DNA from 3 places in the Streptomyces sp. NPDC001781 genome. Region 2 is predicted to be linked to each of the others. Evidence: predicted binding sites of a transcription regulator. Region 2 holds the regulator's gene; each other region holds the start of a gene.
The links. The regulator HrcA, encoded in region 2, represses chaperone genes, less so after heat shock. The targets are predictions, from matches to a motif close to TTNGCACTCNGNNNNNCNGAGTGCNAA.

Region 1 (7,799 bases), on a different contig from region 2:
GCCTCCATGGCTGTGCAGACTGTCGCCACCCCCACCGTCGATCTCGGCCCCGCCGCCGCCCTGAGCTGTCGGGAGTGCGGACACCGCGTCCCGCTCGGTCCCGTCTTCGCCTGCGAGGAGTGCTTCGGGCCGCTGGAGATCGCCTACGACTTCTCCGCCTACGACACCGAGAAGCTCCGGGCGCGCATCGAGTCCGGCCCGGCGAACATCTGGCGCTACGCCCCGCTGCTGCCCGTCCCCGCCGACGTGGCCGACAAGCCGAACCTCAACCCGGGCTGGACACCGCTGGTCAAGGCCGACCGCCTGGCGCGCGAACTCGGCGTCACCGGCGGGCTGTTCGTCAAGGACGACTCCGGCAACCCGACGCACTCCTTCAAGGACCGCGTGGTCGCCCAGGCGCTGGAGGCGGCCCGTGCCTTCGGCTTCACCACCCTCTCCTGCTCCTCCACCGGCAACCTGGCCGGCGCGGTCGGCGCCGCCGCCGCACGCGCGGGCCTGCGCTCCTGCGTGTTCATCCCGCACGACCTGGAGCAGGGCAAGGTCGTCATGGCCGCCGTCTACGGCGGTGAGCTGGTGGGCATCGAGGGCAACTACGACGACGTGAACCGCTTCTGCTCCGAGCTGATCGGCGACCCGGCGGGTGAGGGCTGGGGCTTCGTCAACGTCAACCTGCGGCCGTACTACGCCGAGGGCTCCAAGACGCTGGCGTACGAGATCTGCGAGCAGCTCGGCTGGAGGCTGCCCGACCAGCTCGTGGTGCCGATCGCCTCCGGCTCCCAGCTCACCAAGATCGACAAGGGGCTCAGGGAACTGATCGCGCTCGGCCTGGTCGAGGACAGGCCGTACAAGATCTTCGGTGCCCAGGCGGAGGGCTGCTCGCCGGTGTCCGCCGCGTACAAGGCGGGCCACGACGTGGTGCGGCCGCAGAAGCCGGACACCATCGCCAAGTCCCTCGCCATCGGCAACCCGGCCGACGGACCGTACGTGCTGGACATCGCGCGCCGCACCGGCGGGACGGTGGAGGACGTGACGGACCCGCAGATCGTGGACGCCATCAGGCTGCTGGCCCGCACCGAGGGCATCTTCGCCGAGACGGCGGGCGGGGTGACCGTCGGCGTCACCCGCAAGCTGATCGAGACAGGCGCGCTGGACCCCTCGCTCACCACCGTCGTCCTCAACACCGGCGACGGCCTCAAGACCCTGGACGCGGTCGCCGGCACCGGTCTGACCGCGACCATCCGCCCGAACCTGGACTCCTTCCGAGAGGCTGGCCTCGCATGAGCGTGACCGTTCGCATCCCGACCATCCTGCGCACCTACACCGGCGGGCAGGCCGAGGTCGCCGCCGAGGGCGGCACGCTCGCGGAGGTCATCGAGGACCTGGAGAAGCACCACCAGGGCATCGCCGCCCGCGTCCTGGACGACCAGGGCAGGCTGCGCCGGTTCGTGAATGTCTACGTCAATGACGACGACGTGCGTTTCGAGGGCGGACTTCAGACCGCCACGCCCGACGGTGCGGGTGTCTCCATCATTCCGGCGGTCGCCGGCGGCTGAAATTCACCCTCGGTAATGGCCCTCTCCGCGAGGTAAACGGAGGGGGCCATTCTGTGTGATTGAGCGCGGTAGAGTTGGGGAACGCGCTCCCGTCCCCGAGGGCCGGGCGTCGTTGGCTCATGCCGCCTGCCCGACAAGAAGTAGCCAAAATGCGCGGGTAATGTGCGGCATTTGCTGCATTTGTGGGGCCCGACTTGCCCCGAATTCAGCCGAAGTTGCGGCAGATTCCGGACTGTGCCCGTCCAGAATTCTCGTCCGATTGACCTGTTGCAGACGGCAGTTGGACAGATACATTCAGCCGCGGTCGACGCGTTCCGGCGCACGCCCCCGGAAGATCGGGGACGAGGTCTGACCCAGGTTCACGAGGTGTGGATCTGCGCAAGGGCCAGCAATAGGGGAGTTAGCCATGGCTCAGGGCACCGTCAAGTGGTTCAACGCGGAGAAGGGGTACGGCTTCATCGCGGTCGACGGTGGTGCGGACGTCTTCGTCCACTACAGCGCGATTCAGATGGACGGCTACCGCAGCCTGGAAGAGGGTCAGCGGGTCGAGTTCGAGATCTCGCAGGGTCAGAAGGGCCCGCAGGCCGACATGGTTCGCGTCACCGCCTGAACGTCTTTGGACAAGCGCAGGGCCCGCACCCGTACAGGGTGCGGGCCCTTCGTCCTGTTACGCCCCGTCCTGATCCCTCGAAGGCGCTTGCACTCGCCCTGGGCGAGTGCTAATCATTGCGTTAGCACTCTGAAGGTGAGAGTGACAACGAAGGACCGGGTCGGCGAGGCCCGCAGGCCGGGTGGGGCAAGGAACCACAAGGCCGGCGAGCCGTCCGTCGCGGGCGCGGGCGCGGTCCGAAGGAATCACCCCCAGTCCTGGAGGGACCACTTCACATGGCCAAGATCATCGCGTTCGACGAGGAGGCGCGGCGCGGCCTCGAGCGCGGCATGAACCAGCTCGCGGACGCCGTCAAGGTGACGCTCGGCCCCAAGGGCCGCAACGTCGTCCTCGAGAAGAAGTGGGGCGCCCCCACGATCACCAACGATGGTGTCTCCATCGCCAAGGAGATCGAGCTCGAGGACCCGTACGAGAAGATCGGCGCCGAGCTGGTCAAGGAAGTCGCCAAGAAGACGGACGACGTCGCCGGCGACGGTACGACCACCGCGACCGTGCTGGCCCAGGCCCTGGTCAAGGAGGGCCTGCGCAACGTGGCCGCCGGCGCCAACCCGATGGCCCTCAAGCGCGGCATCGAGAAGGCCGTCGAGGCCGTCTCCACCGCCCTGCTCGAGCAGGCCAAGGACGTGGAGACCAAGGAGCAGATCGCCTCCACCGCCTCCATCTCCGCCGCCGACACGCAGATCGGCGAGCTCATCGCCGAGGCGATGGACAAGGTCGGCAAGGAAGGCGTCATCACCGTCGAGGAGAGCAACACCTTCGGTCTCGAGCTGGAGCTCACCGAGGGCATGCGCTTCGACAAGGGCTACATCTCCGCCTACTTCGCGACCGACATGGAGCGCATGGAGTCGGTGCTCGAGGACCCCTACATCCTCATCGCCAACTCCAAGATCTCCTCGGTCAAGGACCTGCTCCCGCTGCTGGAGAAGGTCATGCAGTCGGGCAAGCCGCTGCTGATCATCGCCGAGGACGTCGAGGGCGAGGCCCTTTCCACCCTCGTGGTCAACAAGATCCGCGGCACCTTCAAGTCCGTCGCGGTCAAGGCCCCGGGCTTCGGTGACCGCCGCAAGGCCATGCTCGGCGACATCGCCATCCTCACCGGTGGCGAGGTCATCTCCGAGGAGGTCGGTCTCAAGCTGGAGAGCGCCTCCCTGGACCTGCTGGGCCGCGCCCGCAAGGTCGTCGTCACCAAGGACGAGACCACCATCGTGGACGGCGCCGGCTCCTCGGAGCAGGTGCAGGGCCGCGTGAACCAGATCCGCGCCGAGATCGAGAACTCCGACTCGGACTACGACCGCGAGAAGCTCCAGGAGCGCCTGGCGAAGCTCGCGGGCGGCGTGGCGGTCATCAAGGCCGGTGCCGCCACCGAGGTGGAGCTCAAGGAGCGCAAGCACCGCATCGAGGACGCCGTGCGCAACGCCAAGGCGGCCGTCGAGGAGGGCATCGTCGCCGGTGGTGGCGTGGCTCTGCTGCAGGCCGGCCAGGTCTTCGACAAGCTGGAGCTGTCGGGCGACGAGGCGACCGGTGCCAACGCGGTCAAGCTCGCGCTGGAGGCCCCGCTGAAGCAGATCGCCGTCAACGGTGGTCTCGAGGGCGGCGTCGTCGTGGAGAAGGTCCGCAACCTCCCCGTCGGCAACGGCCTGAACGCCGCGACCGGCGAGTACGTCGACATGATCGCCGAGGGCATCATCGACCCGGCGAAGGTCACGCGCTCCGCGCTGCAGAACGCGGCCTCCATCGCCGCGCTGTTCCTCACCACCGAGGCCGTCATCGCCGACAAGCCGGAGAAGGCCGCCGCGGCCGCTCCGGGCGGCATGCCGGGCGGTGACATGGACTTCTGATCCTCCTGGATCAACTGTCCTTCGCCAGGGCGGCACTTCCCTCACGGGAGGTGCCGCCCTTCGGCGTCTTCGCGGCGGCGCCGTCGCCCCGATCGGCCTTCGCGTCGTCCCCGTCCACGCCGGCGACCCGCTGCCCGCCCTTCTCGCCCGGGCCGGCCCGTCCCGTCGCCGCCGGACTGCCGCGCTCCGTCAGACGAGTGATCAGCCAGGGGCCGGCGTGCGCGCGGCAGTGGCGTGCGCCGGTGTGCGTGGGCTCAGTGTCTCTGGCCGCACGCTCGGCCATCCGGGTGTAAACCCCCCTCGGCACATTGGCAGCCTGTCCCTCGTATGGGTCACTTGTGGCAGCAAACCGGTGGGCCGCCCATCCCATACCGGGGGTTCGTGGTAGAGGCGGCTTCTGCCGGTCTTTTTCTTTGGCGCGCCCAGCGGCACCACGGTGACGCGCGGCGTGCTCGGACCCCTCGCCCCTGCGCTCGTCGGTCGGCTGCGTCCTGTGTCTTCCTTCTGTCAGCGAGGAGTCTCCTCATGCCCATCTCTCCGAACCAGGGGTCCACCGGCGGCGGCACGTTGGTGACCATCACCGGAACGAACCTCTCCGGCACCACGGCGGTCAAGTTCGGCAGCAAGTCGGCCACCAGCGTCACCAACGTCTCGCCGACCCAGGTCACGGCGGTGTCCCCCTCCGGCACGGGCACGGTCGGGGTGACGGTGACGACGCCGGGCGGCACCAGCAGCCCCGTGCCGTTCTTCTACGTCGGCGCCCCCTTCAAGTCCTCCCTCAGCGCCTCCTCCGGGCCGCTCGCCGGCGGCAACACCATCACCCTCAACGGCACCGGCCTCTCCACCGCGACCAATGTCTCCTTCGGCGGCGTGAACGCCACCCCGACGGTCGTCTCCGACACCCAGCTCACGGTCACCGTCCCGGCGGGCGCGGCGGCGGGCCCCGTCGGGGTCACCGTGACCACCGCGGGAGGCTCCAACAACGGCCTGTCCTACGTCTACGTCGCCGTACCCACCGTCACCACCGTCGCCCCGTCGTCCGGGCCCACGTCCGGCGGCACCGGGGTGACGATCACCGGCACCAACCTCGACAGCACCGACTCGGTCACCTTCGACGGCACCCCGGCGCCGTTCTCCGTGGTGAACACCACCACCCTGTCGGTGGTCACCCCGCCCGGAGCCGCGGGATCGGTCGACGTGGTGGTCACCAACCCGGCCGGGTCCGCCACGGCCGCCGACGCCTTCACCTACGTCACACCGCCCTCGATCTGATCTCCACGGCGCCGCCGCCCGGTCCCCACGCCGGGCGGCGGCACCGCCACGATCCGGGCACGACACCCGTCAGGAGCACCTCATGCCGCCCACCCTCAGTACCGCCAACCCCACGCAGGGCCCCACCACGGGCGGCACCGCCGTCACCCTCACGGGGACCGGGCTGACAGGGGCCACCGCCGTGCGGTTCGGCAGCACCGCCGCCTCGTACACCGTCAACTCCGCCACCCAGATCACCGCCGTCAGCCCGGCCGGCAGCGCCGGGCCGGTGGCGGTGACCGTCGTCAGCCCGACCGGCACCAGCAACTCGGTGACCTTCACCTACGTCGCGGCCGCGGTACCGGTCGTCACGGCGGTGACCCCCGACAGCGGGCCGGCATCGGGCGGTACCACGGTCGTCATCACCGGTACGGGCTTCACCGGCGCCAGTGCCGTGCGCTTCGGCGGCGTGGCGGCGACGTCGTTCACCGTCAACTCCGCCAGCCAGATCACCGCCGTCACCCCGGCCGGAGGTCCCGGCGCGGCGGCGGTCACCGTCACGACGCCCGGAGGCACCAGTGCCGCCTCCCCGGACGCCTACTTCTTCTACGCCGTGCCTCCCGTACTGAACACCGCCGACCCCGGTCAGGGACCGGTGTCCGGCGGGACGGTGGTGACGCTGACCGGTACCGGCCTGCTCAACGCGAGCGCGGTCCGCTTCGGGGCCACGAACGCGACCTCCTTCACCGTGGTGTCCTCGACGCAGATCACGGCCACCGCACCGCCCGGCACGGGCAGCACGCAGATCACGGTGACCACGCCGGGCGGCCCGAGCAACCCGGTCCCCTACGTCTACATCGCCGCTCCCGTGCTGACCGCTCTGGTGCCGGGCAGCGGACCCACCTCGGCGGGGGCGGTCGTCACCCTCGTCGGCGCCAACCTGACCACCGCCACGAAGGTCACCTTCGGCGGCCAGGGCGTCCCGTTCACCGTCGTCTCCGACACGCAGGTCACGGCCGTGGCGCCGGCGGGGGCGGCGGGGCCGGTGACGGTGAGCGTCACCACCGCGGGCGGCACCTCCGCCGGCCTGACCTACACCCGTGTCGCCCCACCCGGCATCTGAAGGCTGATCCGATCGGGTTGCCTGTCCGCGCGGGCTCCCCGGAACGAAAAAAAGATGACCGTAGCTTGGCATCACCACGACGCACGGCCCGTGGATCCGTCGATCGACGTAGGGAGCCGAACGGTGAGAAGTATCCGATGCAGGGGCAAGCTGGTGGCCGCCGCGGCGTTCGCGGCAGTGCTGGGGCTGGCCTCCCCCGCGGCCGCGGTGGGCTCGACGACCACGGTGACCGCGACACCTCAGTCGACCACCGCGGGTTCGCCGGTGCACCTGCAGGCCACGGTCGCCTGCTCCTCCGACCCCAGCGGCGGTCTGGGCGTGACCCTCTTCGACGGCGCCACCGAGCTGACCACGGTGCCCGTGGGCGCGAACGGCCAGGCCGACTACACCACCACCTTCACCGCGGGCACCCACAACATCACCGCCGCCTACAACGGCAACGGCGACTGCGACGCCTCCAACGGGACCACGACCGTCCTGGTCACCAGCGGCCCCACCCCGCCGCCCACCACCCCCTCCGGCTGCCTGCTGCTGTGCGGGCTGTTCGGCTTCTCCACGGGTGACATCAACATCCACAACAGCATCAACAACATCAACAGGTAGGAGGTCCGTCAGGACGGGGACGGTAGTGGTCCGCCCAGGCCGCCTCAGGAAGGCGGGACCGGCCAACGGGGGTCCTCCCAGCGGGCCGGGGTCGGCAGGGCTGCCAGGAGTATGCGGTCGGTGTGGTGAGCCGGCAGGCGGCCTGGGGCGTGGTCGGCGAGCCAGGTGGCGAGCTCGGTACGCAGGGCGTCCTCGTCGTGGCAGGTGCGCCACGGGAGGTCGTCGTACAGGAGGTCGCGCACCCAGTGGGTCGCCGTATCCGCCAGGTGCCGGTCGGCCACGGGGTGGTCGCGTGCCGCCCAGACCCTGAGCCACGGGGTGAGTGTGGCGGATGCCTCCGTGCACAGGGCCAGAAGGCCGTGGACCGGGATCGCCGGGGCCGGATCGGTGAGGCTGTGGGACCACCAGGCGTGCAGGAACTCCCGCACCGACTCGCGCTGGGGCACGGGCCACTGCTGCCAGGTGCCCCTGGCGAACGACTGCCCGACCTCGTCCGGAGCGTACGAGCCTGCCGCGGTTCCGTCGGCGAGCGCCCGCGCGAACTGCGGCAGGACGCGGCGCAGTACCGCGCCGTGGTCGCTCCAGTCGGGCGCGCTCCAAGTACGGCGCAGCAGGTCCGGGTCGAGTTCCAGGTCCGGGACCTTCAGCAGCGCCAGCTCGTCCGCGCTGCCCCAGTGGCAGGTGCACTGGGTCGCGTCGCCGACGGCGGTCATGCCGCGGAAAGTGACGGCCAGGCCGTCCAGAGCGCGGTCGAGCCGGGC
Region 2 (7,799 bases):
GTGCTTGCCGAAGCGGTCCTCCAGCGTCACCGTGCCCGCCTCGCAGCGGATCACCGCCCCGCAGAACCCGGTACCGGGCTCCTCCACCACCAGTCCCGCCTCCGCCGCCACCTCGGGCACCGGCTGCGGCTTCTTCCAGGGGGCGGTCAGGTCGGGGGAGTAGAAACGAGGGTGCGGGCCCGAAGGGCCCTCGTGGGAAGGGCGGTGACGGGAGACGGGTGGGCGCATTCAGCAGACGATAGGAGAAGTCCCGGCCAGGTACTCAGGACACGCCGAAACGGGCCGCCAGGGCGTCGCGTTGGCGTCGCACGAAGGCCGCGCCGACCGCCGCTCCGTGACCGGGCACGTACAGCGCGTCCTCGCCGCCCAGGGCCAGCAGCCGGTCCAGAGCGTCCGGCCAGCGGGACGGCACCGCGTCCGGGCCCGCCTGCGGCTCGCCGGACTCCTCCACCAGGTCGCCGCAGAAGACGACCTCGGGGGAGCCGGGTACCAGCACCGCGAGGTCGTGGGCGGTGTGCCCCGGCCCGACGTTGGCCAGCAGCACCTGACGGCCGCCGCCGAGGTCCAGCGTCCACTCGCCGGACACGGCGTGCGCGGGCGCCACCAGGGCGCTTACGGCGGCCTCGGCCTCTTCGGCCGGGACGCCGTGCCCGACCGCGTCCCGGAGCAGCGCCTCCCGCTCGTGGCGGGACACCACGTCCAGCCCCACCGCCCCGTAGACCTCCGCCCCGGCGAAGGCGGGGGCACCCAGGACGTGATCGAAATGGGGGTGGGTCAGCGCGAGATGGGTCACATCCCGCCCGGCCAGCGTCCGTGCCGCCGCGCGCAGCGCGGCCCCCTCGGCGAGGCCCGACCCGGCGTCCACCACCAGTGCCGTGCCCGCGCCCACGACCAGCCCCACCGTGCAGTCCCAGCCCGGCAGCCGGCACCGGCCCACCCCTTCGGCCAGGCGCTCCCATCCGAGGTCTTCCCAAGTCACGGTCATACCAGGACGCTAGCCGGGGACGAGCCGGGTGGACGGCACCGACCTTGCCCGGTGAGTACCCCACGGCCGTACACTGGCCGGGGACGTCTGGCACTCGCACGCGCAGAGTGCCAGGCGGGACACCGCGAGGGCCGTGGGGCGACGTGACGGAGGTGCGCATGCTGAGCGAACGCAGGCTGCAGGTACTGCGCGCCATCGTGCAGGACTACGTCGGCACCGAGGAGCCCGTCGGCTCCAAGGCCCTCACCGAGCGGCACAGTCTCGGCGTCTCCCCGGCCACCGTGCGCAACGACATGGCCGCGCTGGAGGAGGAGGGGTTCATCGCCCAGCCGCACACCAGCGCCGGGCGCATCCCCACCGACAAGGGCTACCGGCTCTTCGTCGACAAGCTCGCCGGCGTGAAGCCGATGACGGCGCCCGAGCGGCGCGCGATCCAGAACTTCCTGGAGGGCGCGGTCGACCTGGACGACGTCGTGGCCCGCACCGTCCGGCTGCTCGCGCAGCTCACCCGGCAGGTCGCCGTGGTGCAGTACCCCTCGCTGACCCGGTCCACCGTGCGGCATGTGGAACTGCTCTCACTCGCGCCCGCCCGCGTGATGCTCGTGCTGATCACCGACACCGGCCGGGTGGAGCAGCGGATGGTCGACTGCCCCGCCCCGTTCGGCGACGCGTCGCTCGCGGACCTGCGCGCGCGGCTCAACAGCAAGGTGGCCGGGCGCCGGTTCAGCGACGTACCGCGACTGGTCGAGGACCTCCCCGATGCCTTCGAGGCGGAGGATCGCGGTACGGTCTCCACAGTGCTCTCCACTCTGCTGGAGACACTGGTCGAGGAGAACGAGGAACGGCTGATGATCGGCGGCACCGCCAATCTCACCCGTTTCGGACATGACTTCCCCCTGGTGATCCGGCCCGTGCTGGAAGCCCTGGAGGAGCAGGTCGTGCTCCTCAAACTCCTCGGCGAAGCCAAAGATCCGGGCGTGACCGTGCGTATCGGGCACGAGAACGCCCACGAGGGACTCAACTCCACGTCCGTCGTGTCGGTCGGCTACGGTTCGGGCGGCGAGGCGGTTGCCAAGCTCGGCGTGGTCGGACCGACCCGCATGGACTATCCGGGAACGATGGGAGCGGTACGCGCAGTGGCACGGTACGTCGGACAGATCCTGGCGGAGTCGTAAGTGGCCACGGATTACTACGCCGTTCTCGGCGTGCGCCGCGACGCGTCGCAGGATGAGATCAAGAAGGCGTTCCGCAGGCTCGCGCGCGAGCTGCATCCGGACGTCAATCCCGATCCGAAGACCCAGGAGCGGTTCAAGGAGATCAACGCCGCCTACGAGGTGCTGTCGGACCCGCAGAAGAAGCAGGTCTACGACCTCGGCGGCGACCCCCTCTCACAGGCCGGCGGCGCCGGTGGCGCGGGCGGATTCGGAGCCGGCGGCTTCGGCAACTTCTCCGACATCATGGACGCGTTCTTCGGAACGGCGTCGCAGCGCGGCCCGCGCTCGCGCACCCGGCGCGGCCAGGACGCGATGATCCGGATCGAGGTCGAGCTGGACGAGGCGGCCTTCGGCACGACCAAGGACATCCAGGTCGACACCGCGGTCGTCTGTAACACGTGCAGCGGCGAGGGCGCCGCCCCCGGCACCTCCGCGCAGACCTGTGACATGTGCCGCGGCCGCGGCGAGGTCTCCCAGGTCACCCGGTCCTTCCTGGGCCAGGTCATGACCTCCCGCCCCTGCCCGCAGTGCCAGGGCTTCGGCACCGTGGTCCCGACCCCGTGCCCCGAGTGCGCGGGCGACGGCCGGGTCCGCTCCCGGCGCACCCTGACCGTGAAGATCCCCGCCGGTGTCGACAACGGCACCCGCATCCAGCTCGCGGGCGAGGGCGAGGTCGGCCCCGGCGGCGGCCCCGCCGGCGACCTCTACGTCGAGATCCACGAGCTGCCGCACTCCACCTTCCAGCGGCGCGGCGACGACCTGCACTGCACGGTCACCATCCCCATGACGGCCGCGGCCCTCGGCACCAAGGTGCCGCTGGAGACGCTGGACGGCATGGAGGAGGTCGACATCCGGCCCGGCACCCAGTCCGGCCAGTCGATCCCGCTGCACAACCGGGGCGTCACGCACCTGCGCGGCGGCGGCCGGGGCGACCTGATCGTGCACGTCGAGGTCACCACCCCGACCAAGCTCGACGCCGAGCAGGAGCGGGTGCTGCGGGAGCTGTCCAAGCTGCGCGGCGAGGAGCGGCCCACGGGGCAGTTCCAGCCCGGGCAGCAGGGCCTGTTCTCCCGGCTGAAGGACGCGTTCAACGGACGCTGACGGCGGGGGGCGCCACGCGCGCCCCCACGCCCGGGCCGGATTCGGACTTGTCCCTGCGGACATGACACCATGCGGGCATGTCCTCCGCACTGGCCGATCTCGTCGTGCATCCGATCGTGCAGGCCCCGATGGCGGGCGGTGTCGCCGTGCCGGAACTGGCCGCCGCCGTCTCCGAGGCCGGAGGGCTGGGCTTCCTCGCCGCCGGCTACAAGACCGCCGACGGCATGTACCGGGAGATCAAAAGGCTGCGCGGGCTGACCAGCCGCCCCTTCGGCGTCAACCTCTTCCTGCCCCAGCCCGCCCTCGCCGAGCCCGGCGCCGTCGAGCTGTACGCGCAGCAACTGGCCGGTGAGGCCGCCTGGTACGAGACCGAGGCAGGCGACCCCGACGGCGGCCGCGACGACGGCTACGACGCCAAGCTCGCCGTCCTGCTGGACGATCCCGTCGCCGCCGTCTCCTTCCACTTCGGCGTGCCCGACCCGGAGGCGCTGACCGCGCTGCGCCGGGCCGGGACCGTCACCCTGGTCACCGCCACCACGGTCGAGGAGGCCCGCGCGGTCGAGCGGGCCGGCGCGGACGCGGTGATCGCGCAGGGCATCGAGGCGGGCGGCCACCAGGGCACCCACCGCGACCTCGCGGAGAACGACGGCACCGGGCTCGGCCTGCTGTCCCTGGTCACCCAGGTCGCGCAGGCCGTCCGGATCCCGGTCGTCGCCGCCGGAGGCGTCATGCTCGGCGCCCAGATCGCCGCCGTCCTCGACGCCGGGGCCACCGCCGCCCAGCTCGGCACCGCCTTCCTCGCCACCCCCGAGTCCGGCGCCCCCGACGTCCACAAGCGGGCGCTGACCGACCCGGTGTTCCCGCGCACCGAGCTGACCCGCGCCTTCTCCGGACGCCCGGCGCGCGCCCTGACCAACCGCTTCCTGCGCGAGCACGGGCCGTACGCCCCGGCCGCCTATCCCGACGTGCACCACCTGACCTCGCCGCTGCGCAAGGCCGCCACCGCCGCCGGGGACGCCCAGGGCATGTCGCTCTGGGCGGGCCAGGGCCACCGGCTGGCCCGGCCGCTGCCCGCCGGCGAGCTCGTCCGCACCCTCGCCGCCGAACTCAACCTCGTACGGGGCGAGTCGGGGCGTCTGTACCGACCAGTCCGAGTCCAGGGAGGGGACGCGCGATGACCGCGCCCGTCTTCGTCGTCGACCACTTCCGCACGGACGGCACCCGGTACGTGCTCGACGGACCCGAGGGACGGCACGCCGTGTCGGTGAAGCGGCTGGAGCCCGGCGAGGAGGTCGTCCTCACCGACGGCGCCGGACGTCACGCGCTCTGCCGGGTCACCGGCACCGAGGGCAGGGACCGGCTGATCGTCGACCTGACTGAGGTGCGCGAGGAGCCCGAGCCCCGGCCGCGCGTCACCGTCGTGCAGGCGCTGCCCAAGGGCGACCGGGGCGAACTCGCCGTCGAGACCATGACCGAGACCGGGGTCGACCGGATCGTGCCCTGGCAGGCGTCGCGCTGCATCACCCAGTGGAAGGGCGAGCGGGGGCTCAAGGCGCTGGGCAAGTGGCGCTCCACCGCCCGCGAGGCCGGCAAGCAGTCGCGCCGGGTCCGCTTCCCCGAGGTCGCGGACACCGCCTCCACCAAGCAGGTCGCCGCGCTGCTCGCGCAGGCCGACTTCGCCGCCGTGCTGCACTCCGACTTCGACCACGAGTCGGTCCCGCTGGCCACCGCCGAACTCCCCGCCGAGGGCGAGATCGTGCTCGTCGTCGGCCCCGAAGGCGGGGTCTCCCGCGACGAGCTGGCCCTCTTCGAGGGGGCCGGCGCCCGCGCCTGCGTCCTCGGCCCGACCGTCCTGCGCACCTCCACGGCCGGCACCGCCGCCACCGCCCTCCTGCTGGGCCGCACCGGACGCTGGTCCTGACGCGGAACCGGCGCGGGTGCGCCTGCTCGTCACGGACTTCGCCGCCCGCTACCGCTTCTACGCCGAAGTCCTCGGCCTGCGGCCCCAGTCGGGCGCGGCCCGGGGCCCGTACGAGAAGTTCAGCCCCCGCGCCGGGTCGGCGGGCATCGCCCTCCAGGACCGCGCCTCGACGGCGGACGTCCTCCCCGAGCTGACCGGTCCCGCCGGCGGCCACCGCTCCCTGGTCGTCCTCCGTGTGGACGACCTCGACGCCTACTGCCGCCGGGATCACGGACCGGGGCGCCGAACTGGTCCACGGCCCGGCGGACTTCACCGACCGCATGCGGGTGGCCCATCTGCGGGACCCGGAGGGGAACCCGGTGGAGTCGCAGGAGTGGCCGCTGATGCGGGGCTGACCGGCCCGCGCCGCACATTCGGGTGACTGGCCGTATGCGGCCTTCCGCAGCGGGTACGGCGGTGGGACGCTGGGGCGCATGGGGGCTTCTTCGCGTGGGATCCGGGTGCTGGCCGCCGGCGGGCTCGCGGCGCTCGCCGTCGGCACGGTGACGGCGTGTCAGCCGGGTGACCTGGGGGCGGCCTCGGTCGCGTACACCACCGACTCGACGGCCACCGACGCGCTGAAGAAGCGCGACGTGGACGTGAGCTGGCTGACCTGTACCGGGCGGCAGGACGGCGGTCCGTCGTCGGCCGGCGGGTCGCCGGGCGAGTCCACCGTGGTCACCGTCGACTGCCGGGGCAGAACCAGGGACGGGCGGGACATCACCGTCACCGGCAAGGTCACCCGCGCGGTGAACGGGGCCTGTGTGCGCGGAAACCTCGTCGCCGAGGTCGGCGGACGCCAGGTCTTCCGGGTGAGCGGACTCGGCGACTGCGACGCCACCCCCGCCTACACCCCGCCCGCCACCTACCGGCCGCCCGGACAGCCCGGGCCCGGGGTGACCGTCACCGTCACCCGCACCCTGTGGTGCGAGAACGACCCCTCGTGCCGGCCCGTCCAGGGCAAGTAGCCGGGCGGGGGGCAGGGGAGTGATCAATTCCGGGTCCCGGTCGGGACGTTCGCGCGTAGGGTGATCGCGTGACTCACGGTGCTGCCACGGAAAACGCCGCCTCGTACCTCCGATTCCCCCATGTGCGGGGCGACTTGGTCACCTTTACCGCCGAGGACGACGTCTGGGTGGCCCCGCTGGACGGCGGCCGGGCCTGGCGGGTCAGCGCCGACGGCGTCCCCGTGAACCACCCCCGCATCTCGCCCGACGGCACCACCCTCGCCTGGACCTCCCACCGCGACGGCGCCCCCGAGGTGCACACCGCCCCCGTCGACGGCGGACCCTCCCGGCGCCTCACCCACTGGGGCAACGCCCGCACCCAGGTGCGCGGCTGGACCCCCGACGGCGAGGTACTGGCGGTCAGCGCCGCCGGACGCCACAGCAGCCGCCACAGCTGGGCCCGTGCCGTCCCGCTCGACGGCGGCCCGGCCGCCACCCTCCCGTACGGTCCCGTCGGCGCCGTCGCCCACGGCCCGCACACCGTGCTGCTGTCCGCCACCATGAACCGGGACGCCTCCGCGTGGAAGCGCTACCGGGGCGGCACCGCGGGCAAGCTGTGGATCGACCGGGACGGCGGCGGCGAGTTCGTCCGGCTGCACGAGGACCTGGACGGCAACCTCGAGTACCCCTCCTGGGTCGGCGACCGCATCGCCTTCCTCTCCGACCACGAGGGCACCGGCGCGCTGTACTCCTCCCTCGCCGACGGCTCCGACCTGCGCCGTCACACCCCGCTCGGCGGGTTCTACGCCCGGCACGCGGCGAGCGACGGCACGCGTGTCGTCTACGTCGCCGCCGGGCGGCTCTGGGTGCTGGACGACCTCGACGGCGCCGAACCGCGCCGCCCCGGCATCCGGCTCGGCGGCCCCCGCACCGACCTCCAGCCCTTCGTCCTGGACGCCGCCCGCTGGCTGGACTCCGCCACCCCCGACCACACCGGCCGCGGCAGCGCGGTCGCCGTGCGCGGCACCGTCCACTGGGTCACCCACCGCGCCGGCCCGGCCCGCGCCCTCGCGGCGGAGCCCGGCGTGCGCGCCCGGCTGCCGCGCGCCTTCCGCGCGGGCGGCGAGGAGTGGGTGGTGTGGGTGACCGACGCCGAGGGCGACGACGCGCTGGAGTTCGCCCCCGCCACCGGCCTCGCGCCCGGCACCGCCCCGCGCAGGCTCGCCGCCGGCCGTCTCGGCCGCGTCCTCGAACTCGCCATGTCCCCGGACGGCACCCGTGCCGCCGTCGCCTCCCACGACGGCAGGCTGCTGCTGGTCGAGCGGGAGACCGGTGAGATCCGCGAGGTCGACCGCAGCGAGCACGGAGACCCGCACGGCCTGGCCTTCTCACCCGACTCCGGCTGGCTCGCCTGGGCCCATCCCGGCCCGCGCCCGCTCTCCCAGATCCGGCTCGCCGCCACCACCGACCTCACGGTCACCGAGGCCACCCCGCTGCGCTTCGCCGACTACGAGCCGGTCTTCACCCTCGACGGCCGCCACCTCGCCTTCCTCTCCAACCGTGCCTTCGACCCCGTCTTCGACACCCACGTC
Region 3 (7,799 bases), on a different contig from region 2:
GGGTGCTGCGGCACCATGTGGCGGTCGTGCGCCCCACCGACGCCGGACGGCCGCACGGTGGAGTCGGTGGACCGGGCGACGGAGTGGGAGGTGCTGGACGGGCTTTTCCCGAAGGGCCTTCGGACGGCTCCCGCCCCGTCGTGCAGGCCTGCACCCGTGAGGCTAGCCGTCATATCTGACGATCTCCTGGCCCGGGCCGGCGACGAGGACCGAGTGACCGACGCGTCCGCACCTGGCTGCTCGCCGAGGGCTGGACGCCGGTCGAGCCCGCGGACCGCTGGACCGGCCTCGAAGCGGTGCGCGCCGAGGAGCGGCTGATCTGCGAGGCCAAGGGCCGTACCAGTGCGTCCTGGAACGCACGGTGCCCGGCACCCCCGAAGGGGTGCCGGGCACCGTGGCTCAGCTCAGCGGAGGCTCAGCGCAGCGCTCAGTGGGAGTGACCGTGGCCGTGGCCGTGGCCGGCGGCGGCCTCTTCCTCTTCCTTCTTCTCGACGACCAGGGTCTCGGTCGTGAGGAGGAGGGAGGCGATGGAGGCGGCGTTCTCCAGGGCGGAGCGGGTGACCTTGACCGGGTCGATGACGCCGGCCTTGACCAGGTCGCCGTACTCGCCGGTGGCCGCGTTGTAGCCCTGGCCCTTCTCCATGTCCTTGACCTTGGAGACGATGACGTAGCCCTCCTGGCCGGCGTTTTCGCCGATCCAGCGCAGCGGCTCGACGACCGCGTTGCGGACGACGCTCACGCCGGTGGCCTCGTCGCCGGTCTTGCCCAGACCGTCCTGCAGGACCTTCGCGGAGTGGACCAGCGCGGAGCCACCACCGGAGACGATGCCCTCCTCGACCGCGGCGCGGGTCGCGGAGATGGCGTCCTCCAGACGGTGCTTCTTCTCCTTCAGCTCCACCTCGGTGGCGGCGCCGACCTTGATCACGCACACGCCGCCGGCCAGCTTGGCGAGGCGCTCCTGGAGCTTCTCGCGGTCCCAGTCGGAGTCGGTGTTCTCGATCTCGGCCTTGATCTGCGCGACGCGGCCCGTCAGGTCGGCCGCGTTGCCGCCGCCCTCGACGATCGTGGTGTCGTCCTTGGTGACGGTCACGCGGCGGGCGGTGCCGAGCACGTCGAGACCGGCCTGGTCGAGCTTGAGGCCGACCTCCTCGGAGATGACGGTGGCGCCGGTGAGGACGGCCATGTCCTGCAGCATCGCCTTGCGGCGGTCGCCGAAGCCGGGGGCCTTCACCGCGACGGCGTTGAAGGTGCCGCGGATCTTGTTGACCACCAGGGTCGACAGGGCCTCGCCCTCGACGTCCTCGGCGATGATCAGCAGCGGCTTCGAGGCGTTGGTCTGGATGACCTTCTCGAGCAGCGGGAGCAGCTCGGTGATCGAGGCGATCTTGCCCTGGTTGATCAGGATGTACGGGTCGTCGAGGACGGCCTCCATACGCTCCTGGTCGGTGACGAAGTACGGGGACAGGTAGCCCTTGTCGAAGGCCATGCCCTCGGTGAAGTCCAGCTCCAGACCGAAGGTGTTGGACTCCTCGACGGTGATGACACCGTCCTTGCCGACCTTGTCCATGGCCTCGGCGATCAGCTCGCCGACCTGCTGGTCCTGGGCGGACAGCGCGGCGACGGCGGCGATGTCGGACTTCTCGTCGATCGGGCGCGCGGAGGCGAGCAGGTCCTCGGAGACGGCCTTGACGGCGGCGTCGATGCCCTTCTTCAGGGCGGCCGGGGACGCGCCGGCGGCGACGTTCTTCAGGCCCTCGCGGACCAGGGCCTGGGCGAGCACGGTGGCGGTGGTGGTGCCGTCACCCGCGATGTCGTTGGTCTTGGTCGCCACCTCCTTCACGAGCTGGGCGCCGAGGTTCTCGAACGGGTCCTCGATCTCGACCTCACGGGCGATCGTGACACCGTCGTTGGTGATGGTCGGCGCACCGAACTTCTTGTCGATGACGACGTTGCGGCCGCGGGGGCCGATCGTCACCTTCACCGTGTCGGCCAGCTTGTTGACGCCGCGCTCAAGGGCGCGACGGGCGTCCTCGTCGAACTTCAGTGTCTTCGCCATGACAGCGGGAGCCCTCTCGGAAATTCTTGGTGGATGTGCCTGCGCCCCCGGCCGCCCGGCTTCTTGACGGTCGCGGGAACCAGGGGCGCAGTGGTAAAGCAGATGCTTCGGGGTGAACTACTTCTCGATGACCGCGAGAACGTCGCGGGCCGAGAGGACGAGGTACTCGTCGCCGTTGTACTTCACCTCGGTGCCGCCGTACTTGCTGTACAGCACGATGTCGCCGACCTTGACGTCGAGCGGCAGGCGCTCGCCGTTCTCGAAGCGGCCCGGACCGACGGCGAGGACGGCGCCCTCCTGGGGCTTCTCCTTCGCGGTGTCCGGGATGACCAGGCCAGAGGCCGTGGTCTGCTCGGCGTCCAGCGGCTGGACCACGATGCGGTCCTCGAGCGGCTTGATGGCAACCTTGGAGCTGGCGGTCGTCACGATCCGACCTCCCCCTTCTGAGAATTCACGGGGTTGACTGTCTGAGGTGGCGACCAGGTCGATCCGTCGTCGCGGGTGCCGGACCTGCCCGTCGCTTTGTTGGCACTCTCGTGTGGCGAGTGCCAGAGCCGAGACTATGACCGGGGTTAGCACTCGGTCAAGCGGAGTGCCAATTGCAGTGCGGCGCGTCGGCGTCCGGCACGTCTTCGGGGTGACCGTGCCGCGGGGACGCGCGCCGCGCCGGAGGCGGGAATGTCCGGGGTGCCCGGGGTCTTTCGTCTGGATCGGGCCGGACCCCGCGGGCCCGGCGTGATCCAGACGAAAGACCCTAGAGGTAGTCCGTCAGCTTTCCGGCCGTCAGGCCCCTTGCCTGGGCCTCTCTCAGCACACGTGCCGTACGCCCCGCCAGGCCGCCCCGGCGGTCCGGGGTGACGCGGACGATGTCGCCGGGGGTCAGGTGTCCGGGGGCGCCCCGGAAGACGAGGCCCCGGCGGCTGGTCTCGGCGCGCCAGTGGACGAGGGCGGTGACCCCGCAGGCGGCGGCCGCGCGCAGGGTGGCGGGGTCGTACGCGGTGGCGTGCGCGCGCAGCAGCCGGGCGTGGGCGGTGCACGGCCCGCGCCGTTCGCGGGCGCGGGGGAGGACGGTGACCGGCAGGCGCAGTTCGCCGACGAGCGCCGCCAGGCTCCGGTCCTGTGCGACCGGCACGTCGTAGGTGAGGAAGACGACCCGGTCGGCCGTGGCCACGTGGTCCCACACGCGGGTCCCCGCACGCCGGGAGAGGGGGCGGCCCGCATGGCGGGGCGGGGCGGCGAGAGGGGCCGCCAGACCCCAGTGGCGGTAGGCGACTTCGGAGACCGGCACCGGGTGGCGGACGCCCTGCGCGGCCTTCTTGCCGAGTCGCTCGATGGGGTCGACCGACTGGGCGCAGCCGGCGAGCAGCAGGGCGGCCGAGGCGAGCGCGACGGCCCGTACCGCGCGGACGGCCGGCCGCGCCCCGCGCCTCACAGGTAGTCCTCCAGGCGTGCCACGGCGTATCCCTCGCGGGTGACCTTGTCGAGGAAGCGGCGCATGTCGTCGACCATCGTGCCGTCCCACTCGTCGGTGCCCCGGAAGTGGGTGAGGACGATGTCGCCCTTGCGTAGTTTCCTGTCGTCCTCGCGGTACTCCCAGTGGTCGACGAAGACCTCCTCGTTCCAGATCGGCGCGTACTTGATGCCGCAGGACTTGGCGGCGCGCAGGGTGTCCTGGTTGTAGTCGCCGTAGGGCGGCCGCAGGACCTCGGGGCGCTTGCCGTACTGCTTCACCATGATGTCCTGCATGCCGCAGATCTCCCGGCGCTGCTGCTCGTAGGAGAGGCCGGGCAGATACGGGTGCGTCAGGGTGTGGTTGTCGAGCGTGTTGCCGTACGCCTGGCTCTCGCGGAAGTAGCCGTAGTCGTCCTTCACCAGGTAGTCGCTGAGGAAGGCGGTGTACGGGACCTTCAGCTCCCGCATCATCTGGTGGAACCGGGGGTCCTTCTCGGCCCCGTCGTCGATGGTGAGGAAGACGATCTTCTTGTCGGTGGGGACGGTGGTGAAGACCGGGGGGAGGTTCTCGTCCTCCTGGTGGTTCACCTCGAAGCCCGCGCGGGCGGTGATCCTCGGTTTCACCTTCGGCGGGGCCGGGGCCGTGAGCGGGACCTGTTCGAGCCGCCACTTGCGGGCCGCCGCCACCATGCGGCGCTGCTCCGCGAGGCGGGCCGAGGCGGCGTCGGGGGCCTTGGCGGGGCCGCCCTGTCCGGCGGGGGCGGAGCCGGGGCCGGAGCAGCCGGCGAGTACGGCGGCGGTGGTCAGCGCGGCGACGGAGCTGCGCACGGCAAGCGTCCGGGAACTTGCCCGGTATTTATAATTTTGTCCTACGTGTCGCATGGTGTCGGATCCTGGCAGCCCGCGGCCCGGATCCCGGCCCGACACCGCCGCCGGGGGCGCGCGGTCCACCGGGTGGCCCACAATGAGCCGGTGAACGACCAGCTCTCCGCCCTCCAGGGATTCCACGCGCTGCGCACCGACGAGGGCCGGGCCCTCCTCGACGAGGTGCGCGGCACCGCGCCGGCCGACGAACTCGCCGTGGCCACCCGGCTGCGCCGCACCCACCCGGCGGGGCTGGTGTCGGCCGCGCTCGGCCAGGCCCGGCTGCGGCAGCGGGCGGAGGCCAAGTTCGGGGCCGAGGACGCGCGGCGGATGTTCTTCACGCCGAACGGGGTCGAGCAGTCGACGCGGGCGGGCGTGGCCGCGTACCGCGCGGAGCGGATGCGGGCGCTCGGCGTCTCCTCGGTGGCCGACCTGTGCTGCGGGATCGGCGGCGACGCGCTCGCGCTGGCCCGCGCGGGCATCCGGGTGCTCGCGGTGGACCGGGACCCGCTGACCGCGGCCGTCGCGCGGGCCAACGCCGAGGTGCTGGGGCTCGCCGACCTGATCGAGGTGCGCGAGGCCGACGTCACCGAGGTGGACACCGCCGGGTGGGACGCGGTGTTCGTGGACCCCGCGCGGCGCGGCGGACGCGGCCGCGTCTTCGACCCGGAGGCGTACTCGCCGCCCCTGTCCTGGGCCGTGGCCACCGCGCTCGCCGCGCCTCGGGCCGCCCTGAAGATCGCACCCGGCATCCCGCACGAGGCGGTCCCCGCCGAGGCGGAGGCCGAGTGGATCTCGCACGCCGGAGACGTGAAGGAGGCCGTCCTCTGGTTCGGCACCGAGGCGCCGGGCGGTGTCCGTGCCACCCTCCTCCCCGGCCCGCGCATCCTCCGGGGCCGGGGCCTGCCCGACCCGGCGGTCCGCCCGCCCGGCCGGTACCTGTACGAGCCGGACGGGGCGGTGATCCGGGCCCATCTGGTCGCGGAGGTCGCCGAGGAGCTTCAGGGCGGTCTGCTGGACGAGACGATCGCCTACGTCACCGCCGACGAGTTCCGCCCGACCCCGTACGCCACCGCCTACGAGATCACCGACCGGATGCCCTTCAACGTCAAGAAGCTGAAGGCGCTGCTGCGGGAGCGCGGGGTCGGCAACCTGACCGTGAAGAAGCGCGGCTCGGCGGTGGAGCCGGAGGAGCTCCGGCGGAAGGTCAAGCCGCAGGGCCCCCACGCCGCGACCGTGTTCATGACCCGCGTGGCGGGAGCGCCGACGATGCTGATCGGGCACCCGGCCTGATCCGGAGGAGGGGCCCTGGCGGCCCCGGTGGGGCGAGCGGACGGGGAACGGCGAAGGCCGCTCCGGTCAGAACCGGAGCGGCCTTCGTACTGGAGCGCTGGGCAGGGATTGCACCTGCATTTCCCCGCAGGAAGCGGGGCGTCTTGACTTGGACCACCAACGCGCGGCGTTCGTACCGGAGTTGTTCCGGCCGTTCGCTGTGTGATGATCATAGCGCGTGATCGCGGAGGTGCGCCACCCGAGCCGTGCCAGGCCCCTCGGGCCCCTCAGTCGTCGACGCGCTCGAACCGCCAGCGGTGCACCGGCCGCGACACCAGCTCCGCGTCCGGCGCCGGGAGTTCCGGCACGTCCGCGTCGTAGGCCGCGTCCCACCAGGTGATGACCAGCACCCGGTCGCCCGGCGCGCGGAAGGTCTCGCGGCGCAGTGGGCTCTTGTCGAGCCGCTGGGCGCGGGCCCAGGCGAGGAGTTCCCCGCCCCGGCCCTCGGCGGCCTTCGCCTCCCACATCAGGGCGACGCTCACGAGTACAGGTTCTCCTTGCTGACCTCGTGCACGTGGTCGTGGCTGTGCCCGTTGCCGGGCACGTGCGGGTCGGTGACCGGCAGCGAGGAGTCGGCGGACAGGTCCCAGTCGGAGGCGGACCGGTTGCGGGCGACCATCTCGGCGCCGAGCGCGGCCACCATCGCACCGTTGTCCGTGCACAGCTTGGGGCGCGGCACGCGCAGCCGGATGCCGGCCGCCTCGCAGCGCTCCTGCGCCAGTGCCCGCAGCCGGGAGTTGGCCGCGACACCTCCGCCGATCATCAGGTGGTCCACGCCCTCGTCCTTGCAGGCGCGCACCGCCTTGCGGGTCAGCACGTCCACCACGGCCTCCTGGAAGGACGCCGCCACGTCCCGCACCGGCACCTCCTCGCCCGCCGCGCGCCTGGCCTCGATCCAGCGGGCCACGGCGGTCTTCAGGCCGGAGAAGGAGAAGTCGTAGGCGGGGTCGCGGGGGCCGCTCAGACCGCGCGGGAAGGCGATGGCCGCCGGGTCGCCCTCGCGGGCGTAGCGGTCGATGACCGGGCCGCCGGGGAAGCCCAGGTTCAGCACGCGGGCGATCTTGTCGAACGCCTCTCCGGCCGCGTCGTCGATGGTCGCGCCCATCGGCCGCACGTCGGAGGTGATGTCCGAGGAGAGCAGCAGCGAGGAGTGGCCGCCGGAGACCAGCAGGGCCATGGTCGGCTCGGGCAGCGGGCCGTGCTCCAGCTGGTCCACGCAGATGTGCGAGGCGAGGTGATTCACGCCGTAGAGCGGCTTGCCGAGGGCGTAGGCGTACGCCTTGGCGGCGGAGACGCCGACCAGGAGGGCGCCCGCGAGGCCGGGGCCGGCCGTCACCGCGATTCCGTCGAGGTCGCGGGCGGTGACGCCCGCCTCCTTCAGGGCGCGGTCGATGGTCGGGACCATCGCCTCCAGGTGCGCGCGGGACGCGACCTCGGGCACGACACCGCCGAAGCGGGCGTGCTCGTCGACGCTGGAGGCGACGGCGTCCGCCAGCAGGGTGGTGCCGCGGACGATGCCGACGCCGGTCTCGTCGCAGGAGGTCTCGATGCCGAGGACGAGGGGTTCGTCAGCCATTGATCTCGGTTCCTTGTACGTCTTCCAGGGAGGAAGAGGGGTCGGTCAGGCGCATCACCAGGGCGTCCACGTTGCCCGGCTGGTAGTAGCCGCGCCGGAACCCGATGGGGGCGAAGCCGAAGCGCTCGTAGAGCTTCTGGGCACGGGTGTTGTCCACCCGGCACTCCAGCATCACCTCGGCGCACTCGAAGGCGGTCGCGGCCCGCAGCAGCTCGGTCAGCAGCCGGGCGCCGAGGCCGGTGCCCTGCTGGTCACGGGCGACGGCGATGGTCTGGACGTCGCCCAGGTCGCCGGAGGAGGCGAGTCCGGCGTACCCGACGAGCCGGCCGCCGTCCTCGGCGACGAGGTAGCGGCGGGTGGCGCCGTCCCCGCGGGCGTGGGCCAGCTCGGACCAGAACATGCCCCTCGACCACGCGTCCTCGGGGAACAGGTCCTTCTCCAGCTCCAGGACGGGGTCGATGTCCCACCAGCGCATCTCGCGCAGCGTCGCCGTCACTTGGGGGTGACCACCTTGTAGTT

Region 1: the regulator HrcA is predicted to act here: its motif matches at 2,250-2,276, upstream of groL (chaperonin GroEL).
Region 3: the regulator HrcA is predicted to act here: its motif matches at 2,629-2,655, upstream of groES (co-chaperone GroES).

The regions. Positions count from the first base shown of each region.
Region 1 covers NZ_JBSFFI010000001.1:132,130-139,928, forward strand. Annotated here, with positions in the region: gene thrC (threonine synthase) at 7-1,281, shown strand; gene ACWCV3_RS00740 (MoaD/ThiS family protein) at 1,278-1,553, shown strand; gene ACWCV3_RS00745 (cold-shock protein) at 1,960-2,163, shown strand; gene groL (chaperonin GroEL) at 2,439-4,061, shown strand; gene ACWCV3_RS00755 (hypothetical protein) at 4,072-4,344, opposite strand; gene ACWCV3_RS00760 (IPT/TIG domain-containing protein) at 4,587-5,333, shown strand; gene ACWCV3_RS00765 (IPT/TIG domain-containing protein) at 5,416-6,435, shown strand; gene ACWCV3_RS00770 (Ig-like domain-containing protein) at 6,559-7,038, shown strand; gene ACWCV3_RS00775 (hypothetical protein) at 7,083-7,751, opposite strand.
Region 2 covers NZ_JBSFFI010000029.1:48,512-56,310, forward strand. Annotated here, with positions in the region: gene ACWCV3_RS23585 (DUF3097 domain-containing protein) at 1-228, opposite strand, end outside; gene ACWCV3_RS23590 (MBL fold metallo-hydrolase) at 263-985, opposite strand; gene hrcA (heat-inducible transcriptional repressor HrcA) at 1,144-2,160, shown strand; gene dnaJ (molecular chaperone DnaJ) at 2,161-3,300, shown strand; gene ACWCV3_RS23605 (nitronate monooxygenase) at 3,378-4,478, shown strand; gene ACWCV3_RS23610 (16S rRNA (uracil(1498)-N(3))-methyltransferase) at 4,475-5,221, shown strand; partial or broken gene ACWCV3_RS23615 (VOC family protein) at 5,238-5,616, shown strand; gene ACWCV3_RS23620 (hypothetical protein) at 5,695-6,228, shown strand; gene ACWCV3_RS23625 (S41 family peptidase) at 6,363-7,799, shown strand, end outside.
Region 3 covers NZ_JBSFFI010000003.1:91,979-99,777, forward strand. Annotated here, with positions in the region: gene groL (chaperonin GroEL) at 428-2,056, opposite strand; gene groES (co-chaperone GroES) at 2,174-2,482, opposite strand; gene ACWCV3_RS03505 (hypothetical protein) at 2,811-3,488, opposite strand; gene ACWCV3_RS03510 (polysaccharide deacetylase family protein) at 3,485-4,390, opposite strand; gene ACWCV3_RS03515 (class I SAM-dependent methyltransferase) at 4,481-5,665, shown strand; gene ACWCV3_RS03520 (hypothetical protein) at 5,932-6,186, opposite strand; gene tsaD (tRNA (adenosine(37)-N6)-threonylcarbamoyltransferase complex transferase subunit TsaD) at 6,183-7,280, opposite strand; gene rimI (ribosomal protein S18-alanine N-acetyltransferase) at 7,273-7,755, opposite strand; gene tsaB (tRNA (adenosine(37)-N6)-threonylcarbamoyltransferase complex dimerization subunit type 1 TsaB) at 7,773-7,799, opposite strand, start outside.